2 linked regions of the Thermoleptolyngbya sichuanensis A183 genome follow. The protein of the gene in region 2 interacts with the protein of the main gene of each other region in a pairwise test. Links are inferred from orthologs where the notes say so. Each region holds a gene or a part of one and is shown on either strand. Other genes may lie near its edges.

What was found.
Region 1: the proteins of sfsA (region 2) and HPC62_RS10685 interact in binary tests that used the Escherichia coli proteins (3 or more experiments, as listed by UniProt). The link is inferred for Thermoleptolyngbya sichuanensis A183 from one-to-one orthologs.

The regions. Positions count from the first base shown.
Region 1 is NZ_CP053661.1:2,564,434-2,572,125, reverse strand. What follows is about bases 2,153-5,092. They hold HPC62_RS10685 (glutamate-5-semialdehyde dehydrogenase), read right to left. Parts: upstream 4,305-5,092; coding sequence 3,000-4,304; downstream 2,153-2,999. Other genes in these bases: bioD (dethiobiotin synthase), read right to left, coding at 4,389-5,075; HPC62_RS10690 (MGMT family protein), read right to left, coding at 2,642-2,962; HPC62_RS10695 (branched-chain amino acid ABC transporter permease), read right to left, coding at 2,153-2,485. In the rest of the region: HPC62_RS10700 (ABC transporter ATP-binding protein), read right to left, coding at 236-991; more of HPC62_RS10695, read right to left, coding at 1,172-2,152; tatA (twin-arginine translocase TatA/TatE family subunit), read left to right, coding at 5,511-5,681; HPC62_RS10670 (type I secretion C-terminal target domain-containing protein), read left to right, coding at 6,660-7,692. UniProt on the Escherichia coli protein: Catalyzes the NADPH-dependent reduction of L-glutamate 5-phosphate into L-glutamate 5-semialdehyde and phosphate. The product spontaneously undergoes cyclization to form 1-pyrroline-5-carboxylate.
Region 2 is NZ_CP053661.1:3,269,311-3,276,890, reverse strand. What follows is about bases 1,867-4,694. They hold sfsA (DNA/RNA nuclease SfsA), read right to left. Parts: upstream 3,761-4,694; coding sequence 2,972-3,760; downstream 1,867-2,971. Other genes in these bases: HPC62_RS13635 (metallophosphoesterase), read right to left, coding at 4,256-4,694; HPC62_RS13655 (hypothetical protein), read right to left, coding at 2,696-2,917; HPC62_RS13660 (glycosyltransferase family 4 protein), read right to left, coding at 1,867-2,290. Outside these bases: HPC62_RS13665 (glycosyltransferase), read right to left, coding at 1-308; more of HPC62_RS13660, read right to left, coding at 1,208-1,866; more of HPC62_RS13635, read right to left, coding at 4,695-5,971; HPC62_RS13630 (group I truncated hemoglobin), read right to left, coding at 6,412-6,786; HPC62_RS13625 (CsgG/HfaB family protein), read right to left, coding at 7,425-7,580. UniProt on the Escherichia coli protein: Binds to DNA non-specifically. Could be a regulatory factor involved in maltose metabolism.

The sequences.
Region 1 (7,692 bases), 710 kb from region 2 along the record:
GCGATAAGTTCTCCGCATTCTGGACGATTTCTCGCGGGCGCAGCCCACGAGAAATCGTCCAACTGCGTAAGCCCTATTGGTAATAGATTGGTAATAGACGGGCACCTCGAAAAATTCAGATTCTCTTGAGAATGGCTACGAGAAAACGAGATTTTCAGGCTCCTAAAATTCTCAATAAGGCAATTAATCGAGGTGCCCAGACGTGAAAGACATTAGAGACATTTGCAATCGTGGGCTATTGACCCAAGTAGGCTTCTAGCACCAGCGGATTGTTCTGCACTTCTTCGGGGGTGCCCGATGCCAGGTTGCGTCCTTCTGCCATCACCCAGACGCGATCGCACAGTGACATCACCACGTCCATATTGTGTTCAATCACCAAGAAGGTGATGCCCTGACGGTTCCACGCTTGGATATGTTCACAAATCTGGTTGATCAGCGTCGGATTTACGCCTGCGGCGGGTTCATCCAGCAAAATCAGCCGGGGCTTGACCATCAGCGCCCGCCCCAACTCCAGCAGCTTGCGCTGTCCGCCCGATAGAGAACCCGCGTAGTCATGGGCTTTGTGCGCCAGACCGATGGATTCCAGGATGTTCCAGGCATACTCGCGCTGTGCTTCTTCTTCCTGGGCAATGCGGGGCGATCGCCACCACACATTCCAAAACTTTTCGCCCGTCTGCTCTTGGGCCGCCAGCAGCATGTTTTCCAGCACCGACAGCCGCGACAACACCCGCGCCACCTGAAACGTCCGCACCAGCCCCCGCTGCGCCACCTGATGCGGCTGTAGCTCGTGAATCGGCTCCTCAGCAAACTGCACTTCGCCGCTGTCTGGACGCAAAAACATCGACAGCAGGTTAAACAGCGTCGTCTTGCCCGCCCCGTTCGGCCCAATCAGCCCGGTGATGCTGCCCTCTGGCACTTCGATCGAGGCCGCATCCACCGCCCGGATGCCGCCGAAGGTTTTGGTAAGTTGGGTTGCCGTCAGGAGAGCCATGAGGGGGGTGGGATGTTGGAGGAATAGGGGGAAAGAGAGAAGAGAGAAGAACGAAGAGGGAAGAGGTTCCGTTCTTCGTTCTTCATTCTTCATTCTTCATTCTTCATTCTTCGTTCTTCATTCTTCGTTCTTCGTTCTTCGTTCTTCGTTTTTCGTTCTTCGTTTTTCTCTCTTTCCTCCCTACTTCCCAAGGGTTAGCTCATCTTTGTTGCCCAAAATGCCCTGCGGTCGCCACACCATCAGAACCATCAGCAGCAGACCGATGAGCATGATGCGGAATGCGCCAAGGCGGGCATCGTCGAGGGGAATTACATCGCGCAAAAAGAAGCGGGTGACGGTCTGGTAGCCCCAGAAGATGGCGGCTCCCAAAATCGTGCCTACATTGTTGCCTGCGCCGCCGAGGACAACGATCGTCCAGGCGTTGAAGGTGACGAGGGGCTGGAAGTTATCGGGATAGACCGTGGTGAGCTGCCAGGCGTAGAGGGACCCCGCAATGCCGGCCAAGAAGCCGCCGATCGCCAGGGATTGCAGCTTGTAGGCAAAGACGTTTTTGCCCAGAGCGCGGGCGACGGCTTCGTCTTCTCGGATGGCTTTGAGGACGCGACCCCAGGGCGATCGCACGAGTCGTTCTAATGCCCAAAAAATCACCGCCAGCAGCACCACCGAGATCAGCATCAGCCCTGCCTTGCTGGGATTGCGGTCGTAGTGATATAGCGCCGAGGCCGAGTAGCCATAGACCCAGAGGCCCAGCGCCGCGCAGACCAACGCCGCCACCGTTCCCAAGCTGTTAGACCAGGCAGGAATTCTGGTCTTGGCCAACGCTCCCAGCCACACATAAAACCACACCAGTGCCACCATTGCCCCCAGCAGCAGCACCCCCAGCAGCCAGTAGGGAACCGTGCCTAGTTGCTTGAGCGTGCTGGAGGCGTAGCCCAGCCCAATCACCAGCAGCGTCAGAGACAGCAGGTAGCCTAGCGACAGGGCCACGCCGTTGGTCAGATGCGCCGGAGGAATAGACTTCACGGTTTGCCGCAGCCAGCGCCAGAACCGCCAGTAGGCCAACCCGGCGATCGCCGTTAGCATTGCCACCATGAGCGATCGCCCCAGCCAGTTGGGGTTCCAATTCGCCAGCGGCAGCGGAAAGCTTTGGAGTCCAAACGTACCGCGTGTCAGCCAGGCCTCGTTTTCGGCAATCAGGCGCACCATCTCGGCCACGCCAATGGTAACAATTGCCAGATAATCTTCCCGCAGGCGCAGCGTCGCCAAACCAATGCCCAGCCCCAACAGCGCTGCCAGCCCTGCGCCGATCAGCGCCCCCAACCACAGCGGCACCCCCCGCAAGCTGAGCAGCACCGTCGCGTAGGCTCCAATGGTCATAAACGCGACCTGCCCAAAGTTAATTAGCCCCGTGAACCCCCATTGAAGATTCAACCCCAGAGCAAAAATGGCAAAAATTGCCGCAAAGATGACCAGAGAGACAACAAACCCTTCCATGAGCAGTCGGGAATTAGCTTTCTTGAAGAATAGCAGGTCGGGGAAGAGGAGGGAGAGATGGAAAAAACGAAAAACGAAGAGCGAAAAATGAAACGTTTTTCCCTTTCCGTTCTTCCTTCTTCCTTCTTCCCTTTTCGTTCTTCCTTCTTCCTTCCGTCACTCTCCCCCCGGCCGCCACAAATATTTCCGCAAATCCACCTTTCCTTCTGGGCTAAACTCGATGCCCTCGGCTTCTAGGAGCGATCGCTGCAAATAGTCTGTGCCGTAGCGCAGGGGGGATTCCGATACTTCGCCTTTGGCATTGATGACGCGGTGCCAGGGAATGTCGGAATTTTGCATATCAACCCGATAGAGCGCATAGCCCACCAGCCGCGCCTTGCCGTAGAGTTGCGCCAGGTCAGCGATTTGCCCATAGGTGGCGACTTGCCCGTAAGGAATCTGCCGCACGATGTCGTAGATCACCTGGTAGGTGTTCATCAGTTTCCGGGGTGAGCGCAGAAGTGAGGATGGCGGCTCAGGCGAGGTCGCGGTGGGTGAAGGGGCGGGCGTGTTCGCCGCTGTAGGTGTTGACGATATGCCCATTGCCCAGCAACTGGTACTTATAGGTCACCAGACCTTCTAGCCCCACGGGGCCGCGGGGCGGCATTTTCTGGGTGCTGATGCCGACTTCTGCACCAAAGCCGTAACGGAAGCCGTCGGCAAAGCGGGTGGAGCAGTTGTGAAACACGCCCGCTGCGTCTACTTGAGAGATAAACGTGGCGGCGGCTGCGTCATCTTGTGTGGCGATCGCCTCGGTGTGCCGGGAGCCGTAGGTGTTGATGTGGGCGATCGCCGCTTCTAGCGAATCCACCACGCGAATCGCCAGAACCAGATCGCCGTATTCCGTTGCCCAGTCTGCTTCCGTGGCAGGCTCGATGGCAGCGCCGACTAGGGCTTGTGTCCGGTCGTCGCCGCGCAGTTCTACGCCTGCGGACTGGAAGACCGGAACCATTGCAGGGAGAAACTTTGGCGCAATCGCCTCATGCACCAGCAGCGTCTCAATGGCATTGCAGGCGGAGGGATAGTTGGTTTTGGCATCAAGGGCGATCGCCACCGCCTGGGCCACGTCGGCCGCCCGATCGACGTATAGGTGGCAGATGCCGTCGGCATGGCCCAGCACCGGAATCCGAGTGTTCTCCTGCACAAACCGCACAAAGGCGTTGGAACCCCGTGGAATGATCAAATCCACCTCTTGATCCAACCCCAGCAGTGCCACCGTTTCCTCCCGCGTCGTCAGCAGGCGCACCACCGCTGGGTCCAGGTCTACCGAACTCAGCCCCTGGTGAATCGCCTTCGTCAGCGCCTCGCAGGAGCGCACCGCTTCCCGCCCGCCCTTGAGGATGACTCCGTTCCCCGACTTGATGGCCAGCGACGCAATTTGCACCAGCGCGTCGGGCCGCGACTCGAAAATCACGCCCAGCACGCCCAGCGGACAGGTGATCCGCTTTAGCACCAGCCCGGTGTCTAGTTCTCGATGAAGCTGCACCTGACCCACCGGGTCGGCCAGCCGTGCCACATCGCGCACTCCGGCAATCACGCCACGCAGCTTGGTTTCATCCAGCTTGAGCCGCCCGTAAAGCGGTTTTGCCAGTCCTTCCTCTAGCGCCGCCGCGCAGTCCGCCGCGTTGGCCGCCAGAATTTCTGGGGCGGCGGCTTCTAGGGCAAGGGCGATCGCCCCAACTGCCTGATTTCGCGCCTCGCCCGACAGCGCTGCTAGCCGCCGTGCCGCCGAACGGGTCTGCTGGGCCAGGGTTTTGAGGTCGGGAGTGGAGGTGAGCATGGGAGTGGAGGGTTGGAGTTTGGATTTTGGATTTTGGGAGGCTTGCCTGCGCTATTACCTACCTTATTACCTACTTGTTACCTACTAGCCTTTTATTGGCATCAGCCGCTCCAGCGCTAGGTCAGAGGCGACTTGGGTGAGGCGGCCGAGGTCGGTGGGGTCGGGCAGGTGGGGAATCAGGCCGAGGATGGGAACCTGGGTGAGGGACTGGATCAGGTCGGCAGGGGCCCAGTCGTCAATCTCCTGCTGGGTGCAGGGCGCGATGCAGTTTAGCACAATGCCCTTGACATGGACGCGGGCCTGGCGGGCGAGGGCGACATTGGCGACCGCTTGCCCAATTGCCCCCAGCTTCACCGGAACCACCAGGACGGTGGGAATGCGCCAGTCCCAAGCGAGGTCGGCAACGGTGGTTTCGTGGGTGACGGGCGAACCGAGGCTGCCCAGCGCCTCGACCAGCACCCAGTCTTTTTGTTTAGAAAGAGTTTCAAAGGTGTGCCACGCGCTGTCTAGGTTGATGTTGCGGCCTTCTTTTTCGGCAGCGATGGGCGGCGCTAGGGGCGAGTCAAAGTGGATGGGGTTGATCTCGCTAATGGACTGGTTGAGTGGGAAGAGGCGCTGATAGAGTTCGCGATCGCCCTTGCCAGACTGCACAGGTTTCATAATGCCGAGCGATCGCCCGCCGCTGTGAGCTTGCCAGTAGGCCGCCAGTGCCGAAATCAGCACCGTTTTTCCCGTATCTGAATCCGTCGCTGCAATCAAAAGCGCGCTCAAAACCAACTCCTAGTGACCATTTCCAAAAAGACACGTTCCAGTTGCTAACTCAAGCTAGCAAACTGGATAGGACTTACGCAGTTGGACGATTTATCATAAGCTGTGCCCGCGAGAAATCGTCCAAAGCCCAGAAAACTTATCGCGAGTGTGTAAGTCCTGCTGGATAAAAAACTGGGACAGAACCTTTCCCAGCGAAAACCTACATTATATCGCAGCGGTCAAGCTGTCTCTAGAACCAGTGTTGAGGATGCCCATACCTGCGTAGGCTATAGGCTTCTACCTGCATGGGTTAAGCGCCTTCTGGAGGTTTTGGAGGTTTTGGAGGTTTTGTCTGCAATGGCGGCACTTTGGGCGCTTCGGGCGGTTCCCAGATTGGCGACGCGATGCCCGACAATTCCCGTATAGTGGGGACAGAATGACTGGCAGGAGAGCGTTATGTTTGGTTTGGGCTGGCCCGAGGTTGCCATTATTGCAGTCGTTGCGATTCTTATTTTTGGGCCTAAAAAGATCCCTGAACTAGGCGGGGCTTTGGGCAAGACGCTGCGGGGCTTCAAGGAGGGGATGAACGGAGTAGACGAAGAGGGCGATCGCGAACCGGAAGAATAGCCCCCAAAGTCCAGATTTGGCCGGTCAAAGTGGCATTACCTCAGAGGCAATTCGAGAACTGCTTGAGCGATTGCCAGATGCACCCGATAGAGTTCATCCCACTTTTGTAACCCTCACCCTAAATCCTTCTCCCACTCTGGGAGAGGGACTTTTGAAAAAAAGCCATAGAAACCATAAAGCTGCTGAACCCTGCCGTAGAGTCAGGGGCGGTTCTGCTAGGAATGCTGTAAGTGCTTTTGGCAGTGCGGCAGGTTAGTCCCGTTCGAGAAGCCATCATCGTGCGGCGGGGCAGTCTTGTGCTTATCGCGTTGAATAACTGGTTTCGTACTGATTTCATGCTGATACTGATTTCAGAGCTAATTTGTAAAGGAGCCTGAAAGCCTTGTTAATCAAGGATTTCCGAGAAACCGCTTTTCCTGGGCAAACATGACCTCAAAGCCACACATGCCAAGAGTTTCAGGCTTCTTAAGATTTGCTTCATAAATTAGCTCTCATGCTGATTACGATAAGCAATCACCCCTTGGGAACGTCGCCCTGATTTCGTACTAACTACGATCAGCAGTCACCCCTTGGGAACATTGCCCATCTTTTCCAACAGATTTTTCCAACAGGCTTTTCCAACAGAAACCCTCATGCATTGGGGAGCGAGCGGGAACCTGCGATCGCCCAAATCCATCATATGTTCCGTCCTCTAGCGCTTTCGCTGGAAAAATCGAGGCTCCTCCAAAACATGACAGGCAATTGATCCTGTGATCGAGCAGTTTTTGGAAATCATGCTGTCAGGTGATACAGCAAACTGACCCACACGCGCTAAAACATGAGGCGGCGAGGCTAACTGCCTCCTCTACCCGTTTCTCTATTAGCTTTATTAGCTTTTACACTTCTTTATTTTTGGCGCTGCTTTCCCTCCGTTTCTGATTTCCTAATCTCAAAGCGCACGTCCCTTCAGTCACTTTTCACCCAAACTTTCCTTTCTGTATGTCAACTCCCGGAAAACTCGATACCACCTTCAATGGCAACGGCCGCATCACCTTTGGGCTAGATGGGCTCGACCAGGCCCGCAGAGTGCTGGTTCAAGCCGATGGCAAAATTCTGGCGCTGGGCGACAGCAGTGGCAGCTTTTCGGCGGCCAGGCTGACGGCGGATGGTTCCCTGGACAATAGCTTTGCGGGCAACGGCAGAACCGTGCTGAACTTCAGCGGCACGCAGGTTTTGCGCGATGCAGTGCTGCAATCTGACGGCAAGCTCATCATGGTGGGCGACAGCGATGGCGATTTTGGCATTGTCCGCTTCAACCTCAACGGTTCGCTTGACAGTTCCTTTGCCGGAAATGGCCGCCAGTCTACCAACTTTGGGGCTACAGAAACGGTTCAAAAAGTGTTGCTGCAAAACGACGGTCGCATTCTGGTGATTGGCCAAAGCAGCAGCACCTTTAGCGGCAACAGCTTTGCAGTGGCCCGCTATCGCACGGACGGTTCTCGCGACACCAGTTTTGATAGCAATGGGCGCAATTCGACCAACCTGGGTGCCACGGCGCAGGTTAGCGACGGGCTGCTACAAAATGACGGCAAGATTGTGGTTGCGGGCACCGACGGATCGGCGTTTGCGCTGGTGCGCTATCGCACGGATGGGTCGCTCGATCGAGACTTTGGCAGTCGGGGCATTGTGCGGACGCGCATCGGCAGCGGCACGACGTTTTCAATTGCTCAACGGGTGCTGCTGCAAAATGACGGCAAGCTGATCGCCGTGGGGACGAGTAGCGATGATTTTGCGATCGCCCGTTATAACTCCGACGGGTCTCTCGACCGCAGCTTTGGGCGATCGGGCGTGCGAACTACTGATTTTGGCGGCTTCTTTACCACCGTGGATGCGGTGACGGATGCGGTGCTGCTGTCGGATGGCAAGATTTTGGTGGCAGGGACGAGCGGCGGACGGGTCGCCCTGGCGCGATACAACCGAGACGGCAGCCTCGACTCTAGCTTTGACGGCAATGGGCGCGTCACGACCAGTT
Region 2 (7,580 bases):
CGATCGCGCGGGATAAACTCCTGCGGGCCAGCGACCAGACGAATCGTGCGGTGGTGGGGCGAATGCTGCACGATCGTTGGATCGTCGGGATTCGTCTTGCGGGTAAACACATCCACCTGCCAGCCAAGCTTGGCCAGCGCCTCGCTGATTTGATTCACGTATACCCGGCTGCCGCTGGCTTCTTCGCGCTGAAATTCCAGCGCCGGATCATTATGAACCAGGATAAGGGCGATCGCCTGCCGCTGGGGCCCAGCAGAAAACGTTGCCCTAGGATGACGCGATTGGGATACGGGAGGGGTCTGGGACATTGCTAACCTCGTAGACTTGGATATCGTACCGGACACCGCAGCCAAGCCAACCCTCTAGCTAGGATAGGATCTTCCTGTCCGGTTGGTCTGACCTCGCCAGTGAACCATCGGCGAACCGCTAACAATCCTGAAATAAGCCGTGATGTTCGTTAGGGTTCCTTTACACTGCCATATTGTGCCGTGTGGAGCGATTAAACGCTGTATCGAGCGTGCTGCTTTTTAAGTTTTTCTCCAGGGGCATTGTATAGAGCAGAGGTACGCCAACAATGTGCTAGGTCACGACATGAGCGATGTCTCGGAAGGGGTGAACGAAAAAATCAGGAACACGCGAGGGACGAACCGCCTGTAGTCGGCGTATCACCTTGCAATACATCTGCAAGGCAAAATGTCTGTAGCGCGAAGGGAAACACGTCAAAGCGTCATCAGTCAAAGCGCCATCACAGTCAAAGCGCCATCATCAGGGGAACTTAGACTACTTCAAGCGCGGGAATTGCGTTCCCGGACTAAAGTGCAAAGAAAGCACGACGCTTTACAAAACCAACTCTGCAATTTACAAACCCTGCAATTTGCAAACCCTGCAATTTACAAAACCAGAACCCGATGCAGGCGGCTCGCACCCTGTGCTGATTCTGTGCTGACCCTGGGCTAACATGGGCTGAACTCAAACTGGGACCTGACTTGACCAGGGTCAACCTTATCTTGTGGTTTGGAAGCCAACTCTGCGGCAACCCGGATAGACTGCCATCCCTGCGGCACTACAGAAGCGCTATAAGCGGCGCTACAGATATAAGAGTTGCAACTCAACTTCAAAGCATTGCACGTTTGAAGGGTTGAGGCTTCGATCTTAGGGCAGAGTTCGCTCCTCAACCCTTGCTATAACCCCTGCTATTGGTCAAGGGTTACCCGGCCAGCTTTGGCTGCGGCAGGCTGAAAATTGCCGGACTGGTCAACGTGCGATCGCCCACCAGTTGGCGATAGACCTGCTCATAGCCATCGGTCATGCGCTGCACACTGAAGTTCGCCTGGACATGATCTCGACAGGCCCGACGATCGAGCTGCGGCACCTGGGCGATCGCCGCAACACACTCCTCCACCGAATGGCAGAGAAAGCCCGTCTTGCCGTGAGCAATCACTTCGGACGTGGACCCCAGTTCCATCGCCACGACAGGCGTACCCGCCGCCATTGACTCCACCATCACTAGCCCAAACGGTTCGCGCCAAGTGATGGGGAACAGCGTGGCGATCGCCCCGCCCATCAGCACATTTTTCTGCTGATGATTGGCCTCGCCGAGATACTGAATCTGTTCGCCATCGATGTGGGGCTTAATCTGCTGCTCATAGTATTCCCGATCCACCACGTCGATCTTGCCTGCCATCTTCAGCGGATAGCCCGTTTTCTTGGCAATTTCGATGGCGTGATGGGTTCCCTTTTCGGGCGACAGCCGCCCCAAAAATGCCAGATAGGGGGGATCATTCGGCACAGGATGAAACTTGTGGCTCTCTACATCAATCCCGTTGTATACGGTGGCAACATAGTTTAGTCCCAGGCACGGCTCCCGCTGCGTGTTGGAAATGCTCACGTAGGGCTGCCGTTGGGCATAGGTGAACATCTTTTCGTTGTCTGGCGTAAAAATGCCGTGCAGCGTGTGGACGGTTGGCGTTTTGACCAGATTTACATAGGGCAGCGCGGCACAGCCCACATGGGAATGAATTATGTCGAATTCGTCAGCCCGTTCGTAAACCTGAGCCAGTTCCAGCATTTCGTAAATGCCGTATTCTTTCACCGTGCTATCGAGCCGCAGCGCACGAGGATGAACCGATTCCAGATTCGCCAGCGTAATCGAATCTCCTGAAGCAAATAAGGTCACTTCATGCCCCCGTCGGACTAACTCATCCGTGAGCAAGCTCACCACCAGCTCTGTTCCACCGTAGGTGGTAGGAGGAACTCGTTCCCAGAGCGGAGCAATTTGTGCAATACGCATAATTTGTCTCTCCTTTCACGAACATGGCTAGCCGTTTTGATTGGGCTATTCGGTCTAGGAAATTCGCAGGAATTTAGCAAGAATTCTCAGGAATTTGTATCTGAAATGCGCGATGGAAGCAAGCGAGTCGGCAGCATCGGCCGCCAGCGTGACACCAGCTAGAAAACCATTTTCCGCGAAAGTTGATAGACATGAGTAGAGGCAGGGAACCCTGAATCTTGAGCTTCAGCGAAATCAACAATTCTGCTCTTTATCTGCTCTTTATCGGATGTCCACAACTGCGGATGGTCTTCTTTTAACGGTCAACATAATGTCTCGTCTTGTGTCGCAACTTTATCAGATGTATACAGCAGATCCACGCCCCCCAAGGAGGATTAAGAAGTTCCTAGAGGCGTAGAACAGAATTTAAGAAATATTCATGTTTGAGGCAAGGCGGATATCTCTACCGTGGCAAATACGGATATCCGAATCGAGCGATCGCTCTCCATTTTGTTCTAATAGAAACCAAATCCCTGAAAGCTGCTTGCAAAGAGGCTTTTGGGCGATCGCACTGGACTGAAACCGGCTGACTTGGCGCATTCTAACGGTGATCATGACAAATACGAATGAGGCGATTAATCGTGTCATTTGCTACCGTTTTGCGCTGTTCCATTCCTCGATTTTTTCTCTTTTCGCCCTGCGTTATGGCGCTTTTCGTCGTTTGCCCTTGGGTGTGTGAACTTCGATGGGTTGCGTCGTCTCAAGGCAAAGCTCAGCCAGACCTAGATAGCGGATACCCGCAGGCGAAATCTCGAATCGACAGGGCAGCACTTCTAACCCCTGGGCGATCGCCCCCCGCAGCAGTTGCCCATAGACCGGATCAGCGCGATCGCCCGGCGAAAACCGGGTGCAGTCGCCTCGATTAATGAAATACAGCATCACCGGTCGCGCCTGGGGCAGCAGCGCTGTCAACTCTCGCAGATGCTTTTGCCCCCGTTCTGTCACGGTGTCGGGAAACAGCGCCAGGTCGCCCAGCGCCCAGGTGGTGTTTTTGACCTCGATATAAACGGGTCGCCCATCGGCGGCTCCCGTCAATAAAAAATCGACCCGGCTTTTCTGATCCTGTCCGTAGGGCACTTCGCCCCGAATCTGCTGATAGCTGCCCAGTTCTGGAAACAGCCGTGCTTCCAGCGCCGAGCGGACGATGCGGTTGGGCAGCGCCGTATTCACCCCCACCCACGTTGGCCCGTTGTCGTTCACCTCGATCAGTTCCCAGGTATAGGCGAGCGATCGCTTCGGGTTATTGCTAGGCGACACCATCACGCGACTGCCAGGGCAATTGACCCCCGTCATCGGCCCGGTATTGGGGCAGTGCGCTGTAACGATCTCGCCACTCTCTAGCTCAATGTCCGCGAAAAATCGCTTGTAGCGCCTAACCAACACGCCAGACAAAAGAGGCGGATAGGGATAAATCCAGTCCGTTTGCACCACTACCCGCCTTTAGCAATTTGCAGTTCCATTCAAAATGAAAAATCGGGATGACAGGATTTGAACCTGCGGCATCCTGCTCCCAAAGCAGGCGCGCTACCAAGCTGCGCTACATCCCGAAGCGAGTTGTCGCCTTCCCTAGTATAGCGGACTGGATAGCTGAGTCAGAAGTTGGGGTCATAGATATTCCCACACACCAGATCACAAGGATCAAACAGACCCAGGGCATACGCACTTGCGATAGGCTTTCTGGATTTTGGGCAATTTCTTGCGGACACAGCCCGCGAGAAATTGCCCAACTGCGTAAGTTCTAAGATCAACGTAAGTTCTAAGATCAAAAGGCACAAAATTTGTGACAAGGCCCATCAGCCAAATGCTATACTAGTATTCGCCTGTAGAGGGCACTGTACGGCGAGCGTAGCCAAGTGGTTAAGGCAGCGGATTGTGGTTCCGCCATTCGTGGGTTCGAGTCCCATCGTTCGCCCTTGTTTCACATCCTTATCCAACGCCAAGCTGAAACTCATCGAACTTGACCACAGGCGCATCCGGGGTGCGCGTGTCAAAGCGGTAGCTACTGATGGTGCCCGTGCCTGTGTCGAAAATGGTGAAGGCGGTGATGTCGTTGCTGGAGAGAAACGGCAGCGGCTGTCCATCATCTCCCGTCACGGGCGCAAGGGTCGGCGTAATCGGTTCCAGCCCCCCCGGATCGCCCGCCGTCACGTAGTTTTCCAGGTTGTAGAATTGCGGGTTCAGATCGGGCAGCTTCCGGGGCTGCGGTTTCCAATAGGCTCCGTAGGTATTGCCCACGTTGGAGGTTTCCAGCAGGTGCAGGCCCGCAGGCGAGCGGAAGCGGTTCCAGACGTGAGAATGCCCGTACAGCACCAGTTGCGCCTGCGCCGCCTCCAGCAGCGGCATCACATCCTTCAGCAAATAGTCGTCCGACTTTGGATAATCGTAGCGAACCACCGCAGGGCTGCCCTCGGCGTTGCGCTCCACTACGCGAATGGGGTCGGTATAAGGCGGCACGACGTTATCCCCCAGGGTATGGGTTGGGTGGTGCAGCATCACGATCTTATAGCGGGCCTGCCGGAACTCCGGGCTGCTCAGTTCCTGCTTTAGCCAGTTGTATTGCGGGCTGCCCTTGCGGATTGGCTCAAAGATAATTTGCCCATAACCCCAGTCTTCGCGGCTATTGAGCTTGGCTTCGGGTTCGCGGAAGCGCCCCTTGGCAGAGGGGTCTAGGCTGGGCACGCGCCACAGGTTGGTGGCAAACAGCGATACCAATCGCACATCGCCAATGGTGGTAGCGTAGTAGGTTTCGCCGCCCTCTGGACTTTGGGGCAGGCTGAAGATTTCTTCGTAGGTGTCGGTGCTGAAGGCGGTGTTGTTTAGTCCGTTGGGGCCGTAGAGCCGCAGCGCTACATCACGGGGAATCGCGTCTTCAAATTCGCCGTTCAAGCTATCTAGGCGGCCGTAGCGCCCCATGATTTCGTGGTTGCCGATTGCCACGTACATCGGCGCGTGCTGAATGATTTCGCCGCCAGTGTAAACCCGCGTAGTGCCGTTGCGCTCTAGGGAATAGCTGGCGCGACCCTGGAGGCAGGGGAAGAATGCACCGCCGCGATTGTCATCAAACCATTCCGAGGCGCGGTCGGGGATGTTCACCGTGTCGCCTGCCAAAAAGACCGCATCCACCTGTCCCACTGTCTCCACGACCTTTTGCAGGTTGGTGGCGGTCATGGGCATACTCTGGTGGTCGGAGGTGAGCAAGATTTTGAGCGGCGTACCGGGCGGTGGCAGGGGAGCCAGGGTAAAGGGGCGGCTGGCGATCGCCCGTGTGAATAGCCCATTGGCCCGCAGGCTGGCGACGCGATAGGGAATGCGCTGCCCCGGTGTCAGGCCCGTCACTTCGGCTTCGTGCCGCCAGATGTCGCGGGGCGTGGGCTGCTGATAGACCTGGCCGGGTTCGGTCTGCTGGCCGACGCGCGATCGCTGGTCTTCGCGCACGCGGGATAGCTTTGTGGTGGTGGCGATCGCCCGCTGCTGGAACCCGTCGCCATATTCCACCCGATGCTCGCCGCCCTCAAACTCGGTAAACCAGACAACGCGCACGCTGGTCGGCGTGGGCAGTTGCAAAAACGGGTCAGTGAGCAGCGTGGCAGCGGGGCGATTGGCGACGACACAGCCATAGGTCAGCGTCAGGACGAGCAGGATGAGAAGGGGCGATCGCCACTGCCCAGTCGATCTCCATCCGGCTTTCCATTGAATACTCCGGCAAGTATTTCTCAAGGAATTCCAAAAAATGCTCCGAAAAGCGCTCCGAAAAGCGTTCTGAAAAGCGTTCTGAACAGTGTTCCGAAAAGTGTTCCGAAAAGTGTTCCGAAAATCATTCCACAGGAAGTTCCAAGGTTGCCATTGAGGGTACATGATGGGCATCGGGAAAGAGGACACAAATCAACTTTACAGAGTTAAAACCCGTTCACCCTGCCTCTTCACCCCAATTTTGCCAAATTCATCGCCAAGTTATTGCCTTTAGGACTTACGCAGTTGGACAATTTCTCGCGGGCGCAGCCCGCGAGAAATTGTCCAAAATCCAGAGAGCTTATCGCAAGTGCGTAAGTCCTGGCTTTCTTGGATCAAGTAATTCAAAACTTTTAGCGATTCAAAACATCGTTGCGATGGGCAACAGATCCCACAATTTCCACCACCTCGTCAATTAGGGCTTGGGGAACCTCTAGCTCGACCAGCGTGGCGACCAGATCTTCGGCGATCGCATCAAAATGGTGATCCGTTAACCCCATCTCCGCAACCAAGCTGCTGTGGGCATCTCTCATCGGCCGACCGTTCCAGTGATTAGCCCCCCCAAAGGCGTAGGTCATAAACGCTTTTTGATGGCGCTTTTGCTGTGCCATGTCTGTATGAGCAAAGAAGTGTTGAACCCGCTCGTCTGCCAAAACCTTCTCGTAAAACTTCTCGACTGCTAAATCCACCGCCGCCGCGCCACCCAGTTTTTCATACAGCGTGTTCATGGAAATGTCTCCTCTGGCAGGTTGTTTTTAATGTCCCATAAAGTATTTTGGAAAAGCCGAAATATTCAACAATGTTGACCTAATATCCAGAGCTTTCTGAATAGTCTGTATAGTCTGTGATAACTGTCCCTGTGCTAAGAACCACAAAGGGGTAGCTCGAATGGCCGCGCACTTTACGCTCCACTGCGAGGCATACCCCTCTTTCCTCTAGCAAGTCAGTGACTTAGGTACAGGCAGTCCGAGTTGGCTAGGGCGTGTTTTAAAACCCTCTGATCCCCCCTAGCCCCCCTTAACAAGGGGGGAACCGAGCCGGGCCACTCCGGAAGTCCCTCTTTTTAAGGAGGGGGATCGACTCAGGGCAATCAATGACCTAGAGAGCTTTAAAGAGAGTTTTAAAACAGTGCCTAGGTTCTGTTTGATCCCCCCAGCCCCCCTTAACAAGGGGGGAACCGAGCCGGGCCACTCCGGAAGTCCCCCTTTTTAAGGAGGGGGATCGACTCAGGGCAATCAATGACCTAGAGAGTTTTAAAACAGTGCCTAGGTTCTGTCTTAGAAGCTGGCTTTCCAGGCGCGTCGCGCTCAAAGCATCAAGCCCTCTCTTTGTGAGATACAAGCGAGATACACCTGGCGAGATACACCTAGCGATTCATATCCTCTACTAGGGAGGCAATCGCCTGCTCAACTGCCCGACTCATTAACTCATCTTCACGGTTTCTATCAGAGCCGCCGCCAATGCCGACGATGGAAACACTGGAAGAGCGATCGCCCGCCGAGCCTCTCCCACGCATTGTGTC